3 regions of the Streptosporangium sp. NPDC023615 genome follow, and region 1 is predicted to be linked to each of the others. Evidence: predicted binding sites of a transcription regulator. Region 1 holds the regulator's gene; each other region holds the start of a gene.
The links. Region 1 encodes HrcA, which represses chaperone genes, less so after heat shock. Its sites were predicted from a motif close to TTGGCACTCTCNNNNNGAGAGTGCCAA; they were not measured.
Positions count from the first base shown of each region.

Region 2: the regulator HrcA is predicted to act here: its motif matches at 2,656-2,682, upstream of AB0G16_RS25070 (DNA starvation/stationary phase protection protein).
Region 3: the regulator HrcA is predicted to act here: its motif matches at 1,923-1,949, upstream of AB0G16_RS33795 (FmdB family zinc ribbon protein).

Region 1 is NZ_JBFABE010000010.1:58,289-63,249, forward strand. Features, by position in the region: gene AB0G16_RS10730 (hypothetical protein) at 1-121, shown strand, start outside; gene AB0G16_RS10735 (16S rRNA (uracil(1498)-N(3))-methyltransferase) at 335-1,084, opposite strand; gene dnaJ (molecular chaperone DnaJ) at 1,155-2,294, opposite strand; gene hrcA (heat-inducible transcriptional repressor HrcA) at 2,309-3,322, opposite strand; gene AB0G16_RS10750 (hypothetical protein) at 3,504-4,523, shown strand; gene AB0G16_RS10755 (DUF3097 domain-containing protein) at 4,582-4,961, shown strand, end outside.
Region 2 is NZ_JBFABE010000041.1:10,942-15,902, forward strand. Features, by position in the region: gene AB0G16_RS25055 (P-loop NTPase fold protein) at 1-958, shown strand, start outside; gene AB0G16_RS25060 (helix-turn-helix domain-containing protein) at 1,081-1,572, opposite strand; gene AB0G16_RS25065 (DUF4440 domain-containing protein) at 1,634-2,023, shown strand; gene AB0G16_RS25070 (DNA starvation/stationary phase protection protein) at 2,112-2,579, opposite strand; gene AB0G16_RS25075 (MerR family transcriptional regulator) at 2,692-3,414, shown strand; gene AB0G16_RS25080 (VIT domain-containing protein) at 3,411-4,961, shown strand, end outside.
Region 3 is NZ_JBFABE010000078.1:10,057-15,017, forward strand. Features, by position in the region: gene AB0G16_RS33790 (MFS transporter) at 1-1,510, shown strand, start outside; gene AB0G16_RS33795 (FmdB family zinc ribbon protein) at 1,546-1,893, opposite strand; gene AB0G16_RS33800 (potassium/proton antiporter) at 2,096-3,601, opposite strand; gene AB0G16_RS33805 (5-formyltetrahydrofolate cyclo-ligase) at 3,713-4,291, opposite strand; gene galU (UTP--glucose-1-phosphate uridylyltransferase GalU) at 4,317-4,961, shown strand, end outside.

The DNA.
Region 1 (4,961 bases):
ACCGGCGACGCCCACGCAGAGCCCCTGCTCGGCCGAGGACTGCACGCCGACCAGCGAGGTGTCGCCCCCGCCGCCGCCGACCGAGGCGGTCACGCCCGCGCCGACGCCGACCGGCACCTGAGCCGCCGCCCGGGGTTCCGGGGCCACGGCGAGGGTTCCCCGCCCGGGGCTTCGGAGAGCCACCGGGGCGGGTTCGGTCCGGAAGGCTCCGGGGAGCCGCCTGCGAGGGACGGGCGGCGCGGGGGTTCGCGGGAGCCCACGGCGAGGACTCGGCTCCCCCGAGGGGGTTCACAGGGGGTGTACGGTCACCCCGGAGGGACGCCGCCCCCGGGAGTCACCAGCGGCCGCTGCGGGTCTGGAGCACCGCCGCCGCCACGACCCCGGCCGTCGAGGTGCGCAGCACCGTCGGGCCGAGCAGGGCCGGTGAGGCGCCGGCCTCCCGGAAAGCCGTGATCTCCTCCGGGGAGATCCCGCCCTCCGGGCCGACCACCACGACGATGTCGCCCCCGTCCGGGAGCGGCAGGCCCGACAGCGGGGAGGCGGCCTCCTCGTGAAGGACGACGCCCAGCTCCGCCGCCGACAGCAGGCCGGCGACCGTGGCGGTGGTCGCCGGCTCCGCCACCCGGGGCAGGTGGAAGCGGCGGGACTGCTTGCCCGCCTCGCGGGCGGTGGAGCGCCAGCGGGCCAGCGCCTTGGCCGCGCGCTCCCCCTTCCACTGGGTGACGCACCTGGCGGCGGCCCAGGGGACGATCACGTCGACGCCGGCCTCCGTCATCATCTCCACGGCCAGCTCTCCCCTGTCGCCCTTGGGCAGCCCCTGGACGACGACCAGCCGCGGTGCGGGGGCCGGCAGGTCGTGACGGCGCAGCACCCGGACCCGGAGCGATTCCTTCCCGGCCTCGGCCACCACGCACTCGGCGACGGAGCCCTCCCCGTCGGTCAGGTCGAGCCGCTCCCCCGCCCGCAGCCGCCTCACGGCCGCCGCGTGGCGCCCCTCGGGGCCGCAGAGCGTGAACTCCGCCCCGGCCGCCCCGGCCAGGTCGGCCAGCTCGGCCCGCTCGGCCAGGAAGACCGGAACGGTCATGGGACACCGGGCCGGGTCACCGGGCGGGTCATCGTCCGGGTCATCGTCCGGGTCAATGTCCGGGGCATCGTCAGCGGCCGTTGAAGGCGTCCCGCAGGCGGGAGAAGAAGCTCTGCTGGCCGGGGGCGAACTTACCCGGCGGGCGCTCCTCGCCCCGGAGCCTGGCGAGCTCCTTCAAGAGCTCCTCCTGGGCCGCGTCGAGCCGGGTGGGGGTCTCGACGTTGACGTGGATCAGCAGGTCACCGCGGCCGCTCTCGTTCAGGCGCTGCACGCCCCGCCCGTAGAGCGGGATCGTCTGCCCCGACTGGGTGCCCGGCCGGATGTCCAGCTCCTCGGCGCCGTCCAGCGTCTCCATGGTCAGGATGGTGCCGAGCGCCGCCGCGGCCATCGGGATCTGCACGGTGCAGTGCAGGTCGTCGCCACGCCGCTCGAAGGTCTCGTGGGGGCGCTCGACGATCTCCAGGAACAGGTCTCCGGGCGGGCCGCCGCCGGGACCGATCTCACCCTCGCCGGCGAGCTGGATGTGGGTGCCGTCCTCGACGCCGGCCGGGATACGGACCTTGATGGTCCGCCGGGTACGGACCCGGCCGTCGCCCGAGCACTCCTGGCAGGGGTTGCGGATGATCGAGCCGAAGCCTCCGCACTGGGGGCAGGGGCGGGAGGTCATGACCTGCCCCAGGAAGGAGCGGGTCACCTGGGAGACCTCGCCTCGTCCGTGACACATGTCACAGGTGTCGGGGTGGGTCCCGGCCGCGGCCCCGGAGCCGGTGCAGACCTCGCAGATCACCGCGGTGTCGACGACCAGCTCGCGGGTCGTGCCGAAGCCCGACTCCTGCAGGTCGAGCTCCACGCGGATGGTGGCGTTGCGCCCGCGGCGGGCGCGCGAGCGCGGCCCCCGCCCCCCTCCGGCGCCGGCGGCGCCGAAGAAGGCGTCCATGATGTCGCTGAACGGGAACCCCGCGCCGAAGCCTCCGGCTCCGGGGCCACCCGAGGCGAACGGATCGGCGCCCATGTCGTACATCTGCCGCTTGCTGGAGTCCGACAGCACCTCGTAGGCCTGCGTGATCTCCTTGAAGCGCTCCTGGGTCGCAGGGTCGGGGTTGACGTCGGGATGCAGCTCTCGCGCCAGGCGGCGGTACGCCTTCTTGATCTCTTCCGCACTGGCGTCACGGCGCACCCCGAGGGTGCCGTAGTAGTCGCTCTTAGCCACTTTTCGTTGACCTCTTAGGATGCAGCCAGGATCTGGCTGACGTAGCGTGCCACCGCGCGCACCGCGCCCATCGTGACCGGGTAGTCCATACGCGTCGGGCCCAGCACACCGAGCCGGGCCAGTTGCTTGTCCCCAGAACCGTATCCGGCGGCGACGATGGACGTGCCCTGGAGTCCGGTATAGGGGTTCTCCGAGCCGATCCGCACGGTCAGCGCCGACAGGTCGGAGGTCTCGCCGAGCAGCCGCATGAGCACGACCTGCTCCTCCAGGGCCTCCAGCACGTCGCGGAGGCCGACGGTGAAGTCGGCTCCCGCCAGGTTGGCGGCCCCGGCAAAAACGATCTTCTCGTCGTGCCTCTCCACCAGGGACTCCAGCAGCACCGACAGGATCGTGGCCGCGAGCGGCCGGTCCTCGGGCGACAGCCGCTCGGGCAGATCGGCGACCCTGTCGGGGACGCCGCTGAGCCCGCACCCGTCGAGCGAGGTGTTGAGCACCGCCCGCAGGTGGGCCACCCGCTGCTCGTCGGCGACCTCGGGCAGCTCGACCACCCGCTGCTCGACCCGGCCGGTGTTGGTGATCAGCACGAACATCAGCCGGCGCTCGCTCAGCGGCACCAGCTCGACGTGGCGGACCGCCGAGTTGGTCAGCGTCGGGTACTGCACCACGGCGACCTGCCGGGTGAGCTGGGCCAGCAGCCGCACCGTCCGCATGACGACGTCGTCGATGTCCACGGCCCCGGCGAGGAAGCTCTCGATGGCCCTGCGCTCCGCGCTGGAGAGGGGCTTGACCTGGGAGAGCCGGTCGACGAAGAGCCGGTAGCCCTTGTCGGTGGGGACCCGGCCGGCGCTGGTGTGGGGCTGGGCGATGTATCCCTGCTCCTCCAGCACGGCCATGTCGTTGCGGATCGTCGCCGGCGAGACCCCCAGGTTGTGCCGGTCCGCCAGCGCCTTGGAACCCACCGGCTCGTTGGTGGACACGTAGTCCTCGACGATGGCGCGTAGCACGGCGAGCTTCCGGTCGTCGACCAACGTGGTCACCTCCCTGCCTGCGTCCTCTGGGAGACACGAGGCCTGGCACTCTGTGTTCCCGAGTGCCAAGTGTACGGCCCCCGCGCGAAAGGTGCGATAAGCAAGACCTGTGGACGGTCCCGCCCGTCGTCGTCGGGTCAACGGCTATCGCGACCCAAGCCGCAACCATCACAATCCGTATATGTCCAAAGATTTTGGTTCTTTCCCGGAGGGCGCCGGCGGTGACCCCGGTCACGGCGCGTCCCCGCAGTACGGTCAGCCCGACCGGCAGACATATGGCCAGCCCGGCCCGCAGCAGTACGGCCAGCCAGGCCAGTACGGCCAGCCCGGACACCCCGGATATCCCGGTCAGCCCGGTCAGCCCGGTCCTCAGCAGTACGGCCAGCCAGGCGGGCAGCCGTACGGCCAGCCCGGTCAGCCCGGTCAGCCCGGTCAGCCCGGTCAGCCCGGTCAGCCCGGTCAGCCCGGACACCCCGGTCAGCAGCCCTACTACCAGGGCGGGCAGGGCCACTCGCCGTACCAGGGCGGCCCGCAGCCCTACCAGGGTGCCCCTCCCCCCGGCTACGGGCCCCCCGGGTACGGCCTCCCGCCGGGAGCGCCGTCCGCGGGGAAGATCAAGCCCGGTGTCGGGTGGATCGTGGGGGCCTGGCTGATCGCCCTGGCCTGTGTCGTCGTCGGGATCGCCGGGCTCGTCTCCGGTCTCTCCGGCGCGGTCGACGCCGCCCCCAAGACGTCGTTCCTTCCCGGGCAGGTGACGACGGTCAGGCTCGACCCGGCCGAGAGCCCGGCCATCTACGTCTTCACGGCCGGTCCCAGGCGCTTCACGTGCGGGATCACGGGCGGCGCCGGTCCCGCCCGCCTGCAGGAGCCGGCCGGGCGGACGCTCATCACGGGGACCAACGGGGTGCGCTGGGAGCTCGGCCTGCGGGTGGGCGTGGACAGGGCGGGCGACTACCAGGTCACCTGCAACGCCGACAGGGCCGCAGGCGTCAGGTTCGGTGTGGGCCGGGAGGTCGCCGCCGGAGCGGTGGTGGGCGGGGTGGTCACCCTGATCGGGGTTCCCGCCCTCGGCATCCTGCTGGCCGTCGTCGTGACGATCGTCGTGCTGGGCAAGCGCAAGGGCGCCCGCAGGCGCCGGCAGGCCGAGGCGAGCCAGGCCGCGGCGGCGGGACAGTGGGCGCCGGGACCGTACGGCGGGTGACGGCGGTGTTTGCTAGCGTCCCACGTGATCTGTGGCGAGAGAGGGTGGGCGGTCGCTGATGTACGAGCGTGACGTTCTGGCGGAAGACTGGCGGCGCCCCCGCCGGGGGACGATCCCCCAGGTCCCCGCCGACCTCGACCTGGTCGTCGAGGACGCCGACGGCGGCTTCTGCGGCGCGGTGGTGGCCTGCGACAAGGAGGCCGTCACCCTGGAGGACCGGTTCGGGCGCCGGCGGGTGTTCCCGCTGGAGCCGGCCGCGTTCCTGCTGGAGGGCAAGGTGGTGACCCTGGTGCGACCGGCCGCCGCGCCGCGCGGCCCGAGGCGGAGCGCCTCGGGGTCCATCGCGGTGGAGGGGCTGCGGGCCCAGGTCGCCAGGGAGAGCCGGATCTACGTCGAGGGCGTGCACGACGCCGCCCTCGTGGAGAAGGTCTGGGGTCA
Region 2 (4,961 bases), on a different contig from region 1:
TCCCCTGTCTCCCGCACGGCCCTTCCCGCGCGGTGCGGCCGGACCGGGTTCTCCCGGTGCCGGCGCGCCGCGGGGAGCGGCCGTGCCGGGGCTGCGGGCACCGGTGTGGGCGCCGGGAGCGCGGGCGCGGGCCGACGTACCGGGGGCGCGGACCTCCGCGGAGAGCCGGGAGGCGCGTTCGCCGGCGAACGGCCCCGGACCGAGGACCTCGGCGGCCATACCGCCGGACGAGCCCGGACCGGGAACCTCGGCGAACACCCCGCCGGACGAGCCGGGGACGCGGACCTCGGTGGACGTGCCGTCCGTGTCCGGCCCGTGGGTGACCGACCCGCCGGACCCGGTCCAGGTGAGCAGGCTGCAGGACGCCATCTGGGCGCTGCGCCCCACCACGACCACCATCGACGAGGCGGCCCGGCTGGCGCAGGACGCGCTGGGCATCGAGTGTTCCGACGCGGTCGGCGGCCTGTGCGCGGCGACCCGCGAGGCCGCCGACCGCGTCTACGACGACCTCTACAGCGACGAGAACGCCTACCGGGCCATCGAGTTCGTCCTGCCGGCGCTGACGTTCTTCAACCCGCGCGAGATCAAGCGGTACGTCAACGTCTTCCGCTTCTACTCGTTCCTGACCTACCGCCGCGCCCTCGCCGGTGCGGCCCCGGCCTCGGACGGCGAGGTCGCCAAACTCGCGGCGCTGGCCGTGCAGTGGCCGCACCTGCTGACGCTGCTGGTCAAGGAGTACGAGGGGGTGAGCGTGCTACGGCTGCTGGAGGGCGCCGCGGGCGACGCCGAGAGCTGGCGGCGCGCCCTGCGCGAGACCGGCCTGACCGTCCCCGACCCCGGAGTCCCCGCCGGTGCCGCCGGTGCCGCCGGCGGGGCCGGGGCCGCCCGCCTGGACTCCCTGCGGGACCTGCTCTCCCGCCCCCACCCCATCGCCGACCTGGCCCGCTACCTGCTCTGACCCTCCGTCCGCAGAGGCCCCCGCCACCCGGCAGGGTCGTCCGGCCAGGTCGTCCCGCCGGGTCCCGAGCGGGCGCCCGGAGGGGTCGTCCCGCCGGGTCCCGGGCCGGTCTTCCCGCCGGGTCAGCCGGGCGGCGAGGGCGACGGGGACCCCTCGCCCCAGTCCCACAGCGCCTGCAGGACGGGACCGAGGCGGCGGCCCCTCTCGGTGAGGGTGTAGCGGACCCGGGGAGGCCACCCCGGCATCCGGTGACGGTCGAGCACGCCCACCTCGGTCAGATGTGCCAGCCGGTCCGACAGCACCTTGTCCGACAGCCCCGGAAGAGCCTGGCGCAGTTCGGTGAACGTGTGGTCGCCCCGCAGGAACTCGCGGACGACCAGGGTCGTCCAGCGGCCGTGCAGGGCCGCGAGGGTGATCTCCACCGGGCAGGACGGGGTGGGCTCGGCGACGTCCGCGCGCGGGTCGTCGGGCAGACCCGGCCGGACCGGGGCCGTAGCGGGGGCCGGGGCCGGGTGCGAGGCCGGGGTCGGAGCAGGAGCCGGGGTCGGGTTCAGGGCCGGGGCCGGCGCGGGGACCGGGGCCGGAAGCCGGTGGCCGACCGTTTGGTGAGTCACGAGGGCGCCTCCTAGCGTTGCCGCGTTCCCCCGATTCCTACCTCCCGAGAGGACGTGCGTGATGCGACGGCTCGCCGAGATCCCCGAGGACGTTCCGGCGGTGTTCGCCGAGCGTTTCAACAGCGGTGACCCCGACGCGCTGGCGGAGGTCTACGAGGACGGGGCGGTGTTCGTCGCCGAACCTGGCTCGCCGCTGACCGGCCGGGAGGCCTACGACGCCAACGCCGCCTTCATGGCCCTCGGTCTCCCGATCACGGTGAGACCGCGACAGGTCTACAGCACCGGCGACCTCGCCCTGCTGATCGTCGACTGGGTCATCGAGGGCGACGCCCCCGACGGCGCGCCCGTGCGCATCGAGGGCACCGCCACCGACGTCGCCCGGCGCGACCCGGACGGGCACTGGCGGTACGCCATCGACAACATCCTCGGCGTACGGGAGGCGGCCGTCTGACACCCGCCCGGCGCCCGGGCCCCTCGAGGTCGCCGGTGACGCGGAGGGCGCCCCGGCTCTCGACGAGCGGGGCGCCCCGAAGGACGATCTAGCGCTGGGCCTCGATCATCCAGTGGTACTTCTCCAGGTCCTGGGTGATCTCGATGAGCAGGTCCTGGGTCATCGGGTCGGCCTTCTCGGTGGCCATGACGCGTTCGCGCATCCTGCGGGTGATGGAGCCGAGGATGTCCGTCATCGCGGCGACGACCTTGCCGTCGTTGAGGTAACCGGGCTCCAGCTGCGGCACCTCGGTGCTCTTCGCGAGCGTCGACCCCCGGCCGTCGGGGTTGCACCCCATGGCCACCGCTCGCTCGGCGACGGTGTCCGCGTGCTTCCTGGCAGCCGAGACGATCTTGTCGAGCTGCAGGTGCAGGGAGCGGAAGTTGTGACCGATCACGTTCCAGTGGGCCTGCTTGGTCAGCAGCGACAGGTCGAGCAGGTCGACGAGCGAGCCCTGGAGCGCGGTGGCGATGACCTTCTTGTCTTCCGGATTGAGCGGGCTGGTGATCGCGGACATAGAGCGTCCCCCCTGTTTTCGCCTTAATCTCCGGTTTCGTACGGAATGTCCGTACCCATCTATTCGGCTTCTTATGTTGACACTGTCATGATTGCAGTGTCACTATCACCGTATGGAATGGACCATCGGCGAACTGGCCGAGCAGGCGTCGGCGGCGCTGGCCCCCACCGCCCGGCAGGGCGGGCGGGGCAGGGACGTGCCCAACGAGCGCGTGATCCGGTGGTACTCCACGATCGGCCTCCTCGACCCGCCCTCGGCCCGCCGGGGCCGCGTCGCCGTGTACGGCAGGCGCCACCTGCTCCAGCTCGTCGCCGTCAAGCGGCGCCAGGCCGAAGGGCGGACCATCGCCGAGATCCAGGCCGAGCTGGCCGGTGCCACCGACCGGGCCCTGGAGTCGATCGCGGGCCTTCCCGAGCCAGGACCGGAGCACAGGCCGGAACGGGGAGCGGGGCAACGGCCGCCGCGGGGAGCGGGGGCGGCCGAGGCCCCCTCCCCCGCGCCGGCACGCCCGCGCTTCTGGACGGGCGCGCCGGCGTCGGCGGCCCCCCGCCCGGCCCTCGATCAGGTCGTACGACCGGCTCCCCCCGCGCCCGCCGCCACCTCCGGTGCGCTCCCAGCCGCCCCGCCCGTACCACCCGCACCGCCCGCCCCCGCGGCCGTGACCGTGCACGGCGTACGGCTGGCGGACGGCGTGACGCTGCTGCTCGACGGCGGGCACGGCGACGGGCGCGCCCCGTCGCCCGACGAACTCGCCGAGATCGCCGCCGCCTCGCGGAAGCTCCTGTCGCTCCTTCGCGAACGCGGCCTCACACCTCCGGAAGGACTGCAACCATGACCGTTTCCATCACCGCTCTGCGACCGGAGGAGTGCCCGCCCGTGCCGGACGCCGGGCTGGGGGCGCTGAGCACCGAGCGCGGCAACCTGCCGCTGGAGAGCGTGGACGTCACCGCCGCCGTGTCCGGCCTGACGGCCGGGGTCGAGGTCGTCCAGGGCTTCCGCAACCCGCACGACGTGGCCCTGGAGGCGACCTACGTCTTCCCGCTGCCCGACCGGGCCGCCGTGACCGCGTTCCGGATGGAGGCCGACGGCCGGGTCGTCGAGGGGGTGCTGAAGGAGCGCGGCCAGGCCAGGGCCGACTACGACCAGGCGATCTCCCAGGGCAGGCGGGCCGCGATCGCCGAGGAGGACCGGCCGGACGTCTTCACCATGAGGGTCGGCAACATCGTGCCGGGCGAGCGGGTCACCGTGCGCCTGACGCTGGACCAGCCGCTCCCGTACGAGGACGGCGCGGCGACCTTCCGGTTCCCGCTGGTCGTGGCCCCGCGCTACATCCCCGGCACCCCGTTGGACGGCGAGCCGGCCGGTGACGGGTGGGCGCCCGACACCGACGCGGTCCCCGACGCCTCGCGGATCACGCCGCCGGTGCTGCTGCCGGGCTTCCCCGGCCCGGTGCGGCTCTCGCTGGCGGTCTCCGTCGACCCGGCGGGCCTGGAGCTGCGCGAGCTGCGCCCCAGCCTGCACGTGGTCCGGGAGGAGGGGGGCACGGTCCGCCTCCAGCCGGGCGAGCGGCTGGACCGCGACTTCATCCTGAGGCTGGCCTTCGACGCCTCCACCTCGCTGGCGCTGGCCCCCGACCCCGACCCCGGCACCGACCTCGACGCCGTCCCCGGCACCACCACCGCCACCGGCACCGCTTCGAGCACCGGCCCGAAGGAGGGCCGGCGGGAGGGCACGTTCACGCTGACCGTCGTCCCCGGCGCCGCGCCCACCGGAGCCGGGGCGGGGGGCGCCGAGGGCCCCGGGAGCAGGGACGTGGTGCTGGTCCTCGACCGGTCGGGCAGCATGACCGGCTGGAAGATGGTGGCCGCCCGGCGCGCCGCCGCCCGCATCGTCGACACGCTCACCTCGCGCGACCGGTTCGCTGTGCTGTCCTTCGACACCGAGGTGGAACACCCCGAGGGGCTCGGCAAGGGCCTGTCGGCGGCCTCCGACCGCAACCGCTACCGGGCCGTGGAGCACCTGGCCAGGCTGGAGACGCGCGGCGGCACCGAGATGCTGACCCCGCTGGAGCGGGCCGTGACACTGCTCGGCGACTCGGCCGGGGACCGGGTGCTGGTGCTCGTCACCGACGGGCAGGTCGGCAACGAGGACCAGATCCTGGAGCGGATCGGCGGCCGGCTCGCCGGGGTGCGGGTGCACACGGTCGGCATCGACCAGGCGGTCAACGCCGGTTTCCTGGGCAGGCTGGCCGGGCTGGGGGGCGGCCGGTGCGAGCTGGTCGAGTCCGAGGACCGGCTGGACGAGGCGATGGAGCACATCCACCGGCGGATCGGCGCCCCCCTGGTCACCGACCTGTCCCTCGAGGCCGACGGGCTCGACCTG
Region 3 (4,961 bases), on a different contig from region 1:
GGACCACCTGTCCTGGCGGTGGGTGTTCTACGTCAACCTGCCCCTCGGGGCCGTCGCCCTGGCGGTGGTCGCCCGCGCGCTGCCGCCGAGCGGGGAGCGGACCCGGCACACCATCGACTACCTGGGGATCGTCCTGCTGGGCTCCGCCGCCACCTGCCTGATCCTGGTGACCACCTGGGGCGGGACCACCTACCCCTGGGATCATCCCGCCGTGCTCGGGCCGGCCGCCGCCTCCGTGGTGCTGCTGGTGCTCTGGTGGCGGGTCGAGCAGCGGGCGGCGGAGCCGGTGATGCCGCCCCGGCTGTTCCGGATCCGGACGTTCAACGTGGCATCGCTGATCGGCTTCCTGGTGGGGTTCGCGATGTTCGGCTCGCTCACGTACATGCCGCTCTTCCTGCAGGTCGTGCAGGGGGTGTCGGCCACCACCTCGGGCCTGCACCTGCTGCCGATGATGGCCGGGCTGCTGGTCACCTCGATCACGGGCGGGCTGGTCATCAGCCGCACCGGGAGGTACCGGGCCTTCCCGATCGCGGGAGGAGCGGTCACCGCCGTCGGGCTCTACCTGCTCTCGTACGTGAACCCGGACATCTCCGCCCTGCAACTGAGCCTCTCGCTGCTCGTGCTGGGGGTCGGCCTCGGGCTGGTGATGCAGGTGCTGGTCCTCGCCGTGCAGAACGCGGTCGGTTTCGAGGACCTGGGGGTGGCCACGTCGGGGGCGACGTTCTTCCGGACGATCGGGGGCTCGTTCGGCGTCGCGGTGGCCGGCGCGATCTTCAGCTCGGGGCTCGGCGGCTCGCTGGAACGCCTCGCGCGGACGGCCGACCTGCCGCCGGGGCTGGCGGAGACCGTCCAGGCCGACCCGACGGCCGTGCGGCGGCTGCCTCCCGGGACCGCCACGGCGTTCCTGGACGCCTACTCCGGCGCGATCGCCCAGGTCTTCCTCTACAGCGTGCCGACGGCGCTGGTGGCGTTCGCCATCGCCTGGCTGCTGCCCGAGACGCCGCTGCGGGAGACGACGAAGGTGACCGATCCCGGGGACTGCTACGGGGCGGCGCCGGTCGAGCGGTCCTCGCTGGACGAGGTCGAGCGGGGGCTGTGGCGGCTGGCGGACGCGGACATGCGCGCCGACTACTACCGCCGCCTGGGCGAGGCGACCGGGATGGACGTGCCCGCGGGGTCGGTCTGGCTGGTCACCCGGCTGGCCGCGTGCGGGCCCCAGGCCGGGGCGGACCTGGCGGCGCGGGCGGGGGTGACGGTCGAGGAGGGACGGCCGTACGGGGACGCGCTCGTCGCGCGCGGCCTGGTCCGCAGGTCGGGGGACGGGAAGGTCCTGGAGCTCACCGACGAGGGCGAGCGGGCGGCGGGCCGCCTGGTTCAGGAGGCCCGCGACGGGCTCGCCCGGCTGGTCGAGGACTGGAACCCGGCCGAGCATCCGCGGCTGCGCGAGCTGCTGGACCGGCTTCCGCGCGAGCTGCTCGGCTCGGCCGCGGACCGGCCGTCGGGCGGCTGAACCGCCGGTTGCGGTGACGGCCGGGACGGGCGTGACTAGGAGGCGGCGGCGGCCGGGGTGCTCGTGGGCTTCTTCGACGGCTTGGCGTCCGTCGAACCCGTGGAGCCGGAGGACGAGTCCGAGGAGCCGGACGAGGAGTCCGACGACTTCGACGAGTCCGAGGAACCCGAGGAGCCGTTCGCGGACGTCACCGTGCTGGACGAGGACGACCGGCTGTCGGTCCGGTAGAAGCCCGAGCCCTTGAAGACGATGCCGACCGCGGAGAACACCTTGCGCAGGTTGCCCGCGCAGCTCGGGCACTCGGTGAGCGCGTCGTCGGAGAACTTCTGGACGATCTCGAACTGGTGGTCACAGGCGTTGCAGGCGTACTGGTAGGTGGGCACGCGCTCCTCCTCGTAGTGGTCCGCGCCGATTGGCACTCTGGTGGCGCGACTGCTAATGGTACGCAGCCGACAAGCATAAACGCGAGTCGGAGTTCTCGCATTCCATGGGGAGATTCCCGTCAGGTGCCCTGGTGGCCGTACGGGACGACGTACAGGAAGATCTCCGTCATGTCCGGCGTTCGCCCGCCACGCGGGGTTTCGGTCAGGTGCCCTGCTCGCCGTACCAGCCGGCGAGCTTGCCCTTGCGGCTGATCGCCCGCATCCGGCGCTCGACCGTGGTGCGGCAGGCGGCGGTGGTCACCACCAGGAGCTGGTCGTCCACCCGGATCCTGGTGGACTCGGCCGGGACGAACGTCCGGCCCTCCCTGACGATCAGCGTCACCTGGGCGTCCGTGGGCAGCCGCAGCTCGAAGATCTCCACCCCGTGCAGCTTGGACGTCGGCGGCACCCTCACCTGGAGCAGGTCGGCGTTCAGCTCCTCCAGCGGGGCCGACTCGACCTCCAGGTCACGGGCCTCGGACGGGGTGGTCAGCCCCAGCACCTTCGCCACGAACGGCAGCGTCGGCCCCTGCACCAGGGTGTACACGACGACGATCACGAAGACCTCGTTGAACACGAACCTGGCCGTGCCCTCGTTGACCGACGTGGCCGCCCACGGGATGGTCGCGAGCACGATGGGGACCGCGCCGCGCAGCCCGGCCCAGGACAGGAACGCCTGCTCCCGCCAGTTCAGCCGGTCGACGCGGAGCAGCCGGACCAGCAGGCCCGAGACGAGGATCGACGCCGGGCGGGCCACCGCCACCAGGATGAACCCGGCCACCAGGCCGGGCACGATCGCGGCCGGGATCTCCGAGGGGCTGGCCAGCATCCCGAGCATGACGAACAGGCCGATCTGGGCCAGCCAGGCCACGCCCTCGGCGAACCCCCGCGAGGCCGCGCGGTGCGGCATCCGGGAGTTGCCCATGACCAGCGCGGCCAGGTACACGGCCAGGAAACCGCTGCCGTGCAGCAGCATCGCCCCGGCGTAGGCGACGAACGCCAGCGCGAGCACCGCGATCGGGTACAGGCCCGAGACGGGCAGGGCGATGCGCCGCAGCGCGTACGTGCCGAGCGGGGCGACCGCCAGGCCGACGGCCGCGCCCACCACCAGCTCGAAGAGCACCTCCACCAGCGCGACCCCGAGGCTGGGCGAGGTGGCGGCGCTCAGCAGCATGACCGCGATGACCGCGGGGGCGTCGTTGAACCCCGACTCGGCCTCCAGGATGCCCGCCAGGCGCGAGGGCAGCGGCAGGCGGCGCAGGACCGAGAAGACCGCGGCGGCGTCGGTGGAGGCGAGGATCGCGCCGAGCAGCAGCGCGGTGCGCCAGTCCACGCCCAGGATCAGGTGCACCGGGACCGCGACGGCCGCGATGCTGACCCCCACGCCGACGGTGGCGAGCACGATCGCGGCCGGGATGGCCCCCCTGACGTGGTTCCAGTTCGTGGTCAGGCCGCCCTCGGCCAGGATGATCGCCAGCGCGATCAGGCCCATCTGCTGGGCGAGCTCCGGGCTGTCGAACTGCAGCCCGAATCCGGACTCGCCGAGGAGCAGGCCGAAGCCGAGGAAGATCAGGAGGCTGGGCAGGCCACTACGGTGGGCGACACGTACGGCGATGATCGCCGCGATGACGATCCCGGCACCGAGAAGCAGCCAGACGTCCAGTCCCATCTGGCCCCCTCTCTGACTCCGGGGACCATTGTGTCGCATTCGGGACGGTCGTCATGCACGCTGGACCGCGCACGCCCTGTCACGATCCGGACGATCCCGGGGGGCCGCGCCTCACCCGTCCCCGGGGATCCTCACGATCCCGTCCGGCGTCGCGGCGTAGCGGACCGCCCTGTCGTGCGCCTCGGTCGGCACGCCGTCGAGCAGCTCACCGTCGTGCAGCAGCGCCACCGTCGGCACGTTCGGGCCGACCCTGGACAGCGCCCGGTCGTAGGAACCCCCGCCCCGGCCCAGCCGTACGCCGGTGGAGGCGTCCACCGCCAGCGCGGGCACGATCACCAGGGCCGCGGTCCTGACCGCGTCGACGCCGCGCCGGGTGTCGACCGGTTCCATGAGCCCGAACCGCCCGGGGGCCAGGGTGTCCGGGCCGTCGTACACCGCCCAGTCGAGGTCGTCGTCCTCGCGCAGCACCGGCAGGATCACGGTCGCGCCGTGCTTCCACAGGGCGAACACCAGCCCGTGGGTGGCCGGTTCGGTGCCGATCGACCAGTAGCACGCGATCAGCCCGGCCATCTGCACCCAGGGCCGGTCCATCAGCGATTCCCTGATCCGCACCGAAGCCGCGTGCCGCCGCTCGTCGGGGATCGAGGCCCGCGCGGCCTCGATCGAGGTACGCAGCTTCAGCTTGTCCACGGATCCCTCCACTATGGTTTTGGTTATGGCCGACTTTGAAGCTGTGACGAAAGCCGTAATTCCCGCGGCGGGTCTGGGCACCCGTTTTCTTCCGGCGACCAAGGCGACGCCCAAGGAGATGCTGCCCATCGTCGACAAGCCCGCGATCCAGTATGTCGTCGAGGAGGCGGTCTCCGCCGGTCTGCTCGACCTCCTCATGGTCACGGGCAAGACCAAGCGTTCCATCGAGGACCACTTCGACCGGGCCATCGAGCTGGAGGAGGCCCTGGAGGCCAAGGGCGACGACGAGCGCCTCTCCCAGGTGCGCGAGCCCGCCGACCTGGCGACCCTGCACTACGTACGGCAGGGCCAGCCGCGCGGCCTGGGACACGCGGTCCTGTGCGCCAAGCAGCACGTGGGCGACCACCCCTTCGCCTGCCTGCTCGGCGACGACCTCATCGACCACCGCGACGAGCTCCTCAAACGCATGATCGAGGTACGCGGCACGCACGGCGGCAGCGTCATCGCGCTGATGGAGGTGCCCGCCGAGCAGGTCTCCCTGTACGGGTGCGCGGCCATCGAGCCCACCGGCGAGGACGACGTGGTGCGGGTGACCGACCTGGTGGAGAAGCCGCCCGCCGACGAGGCCCCGTCCAACTGGGCGATCATCGGCCGGTACGTGATCGACCCG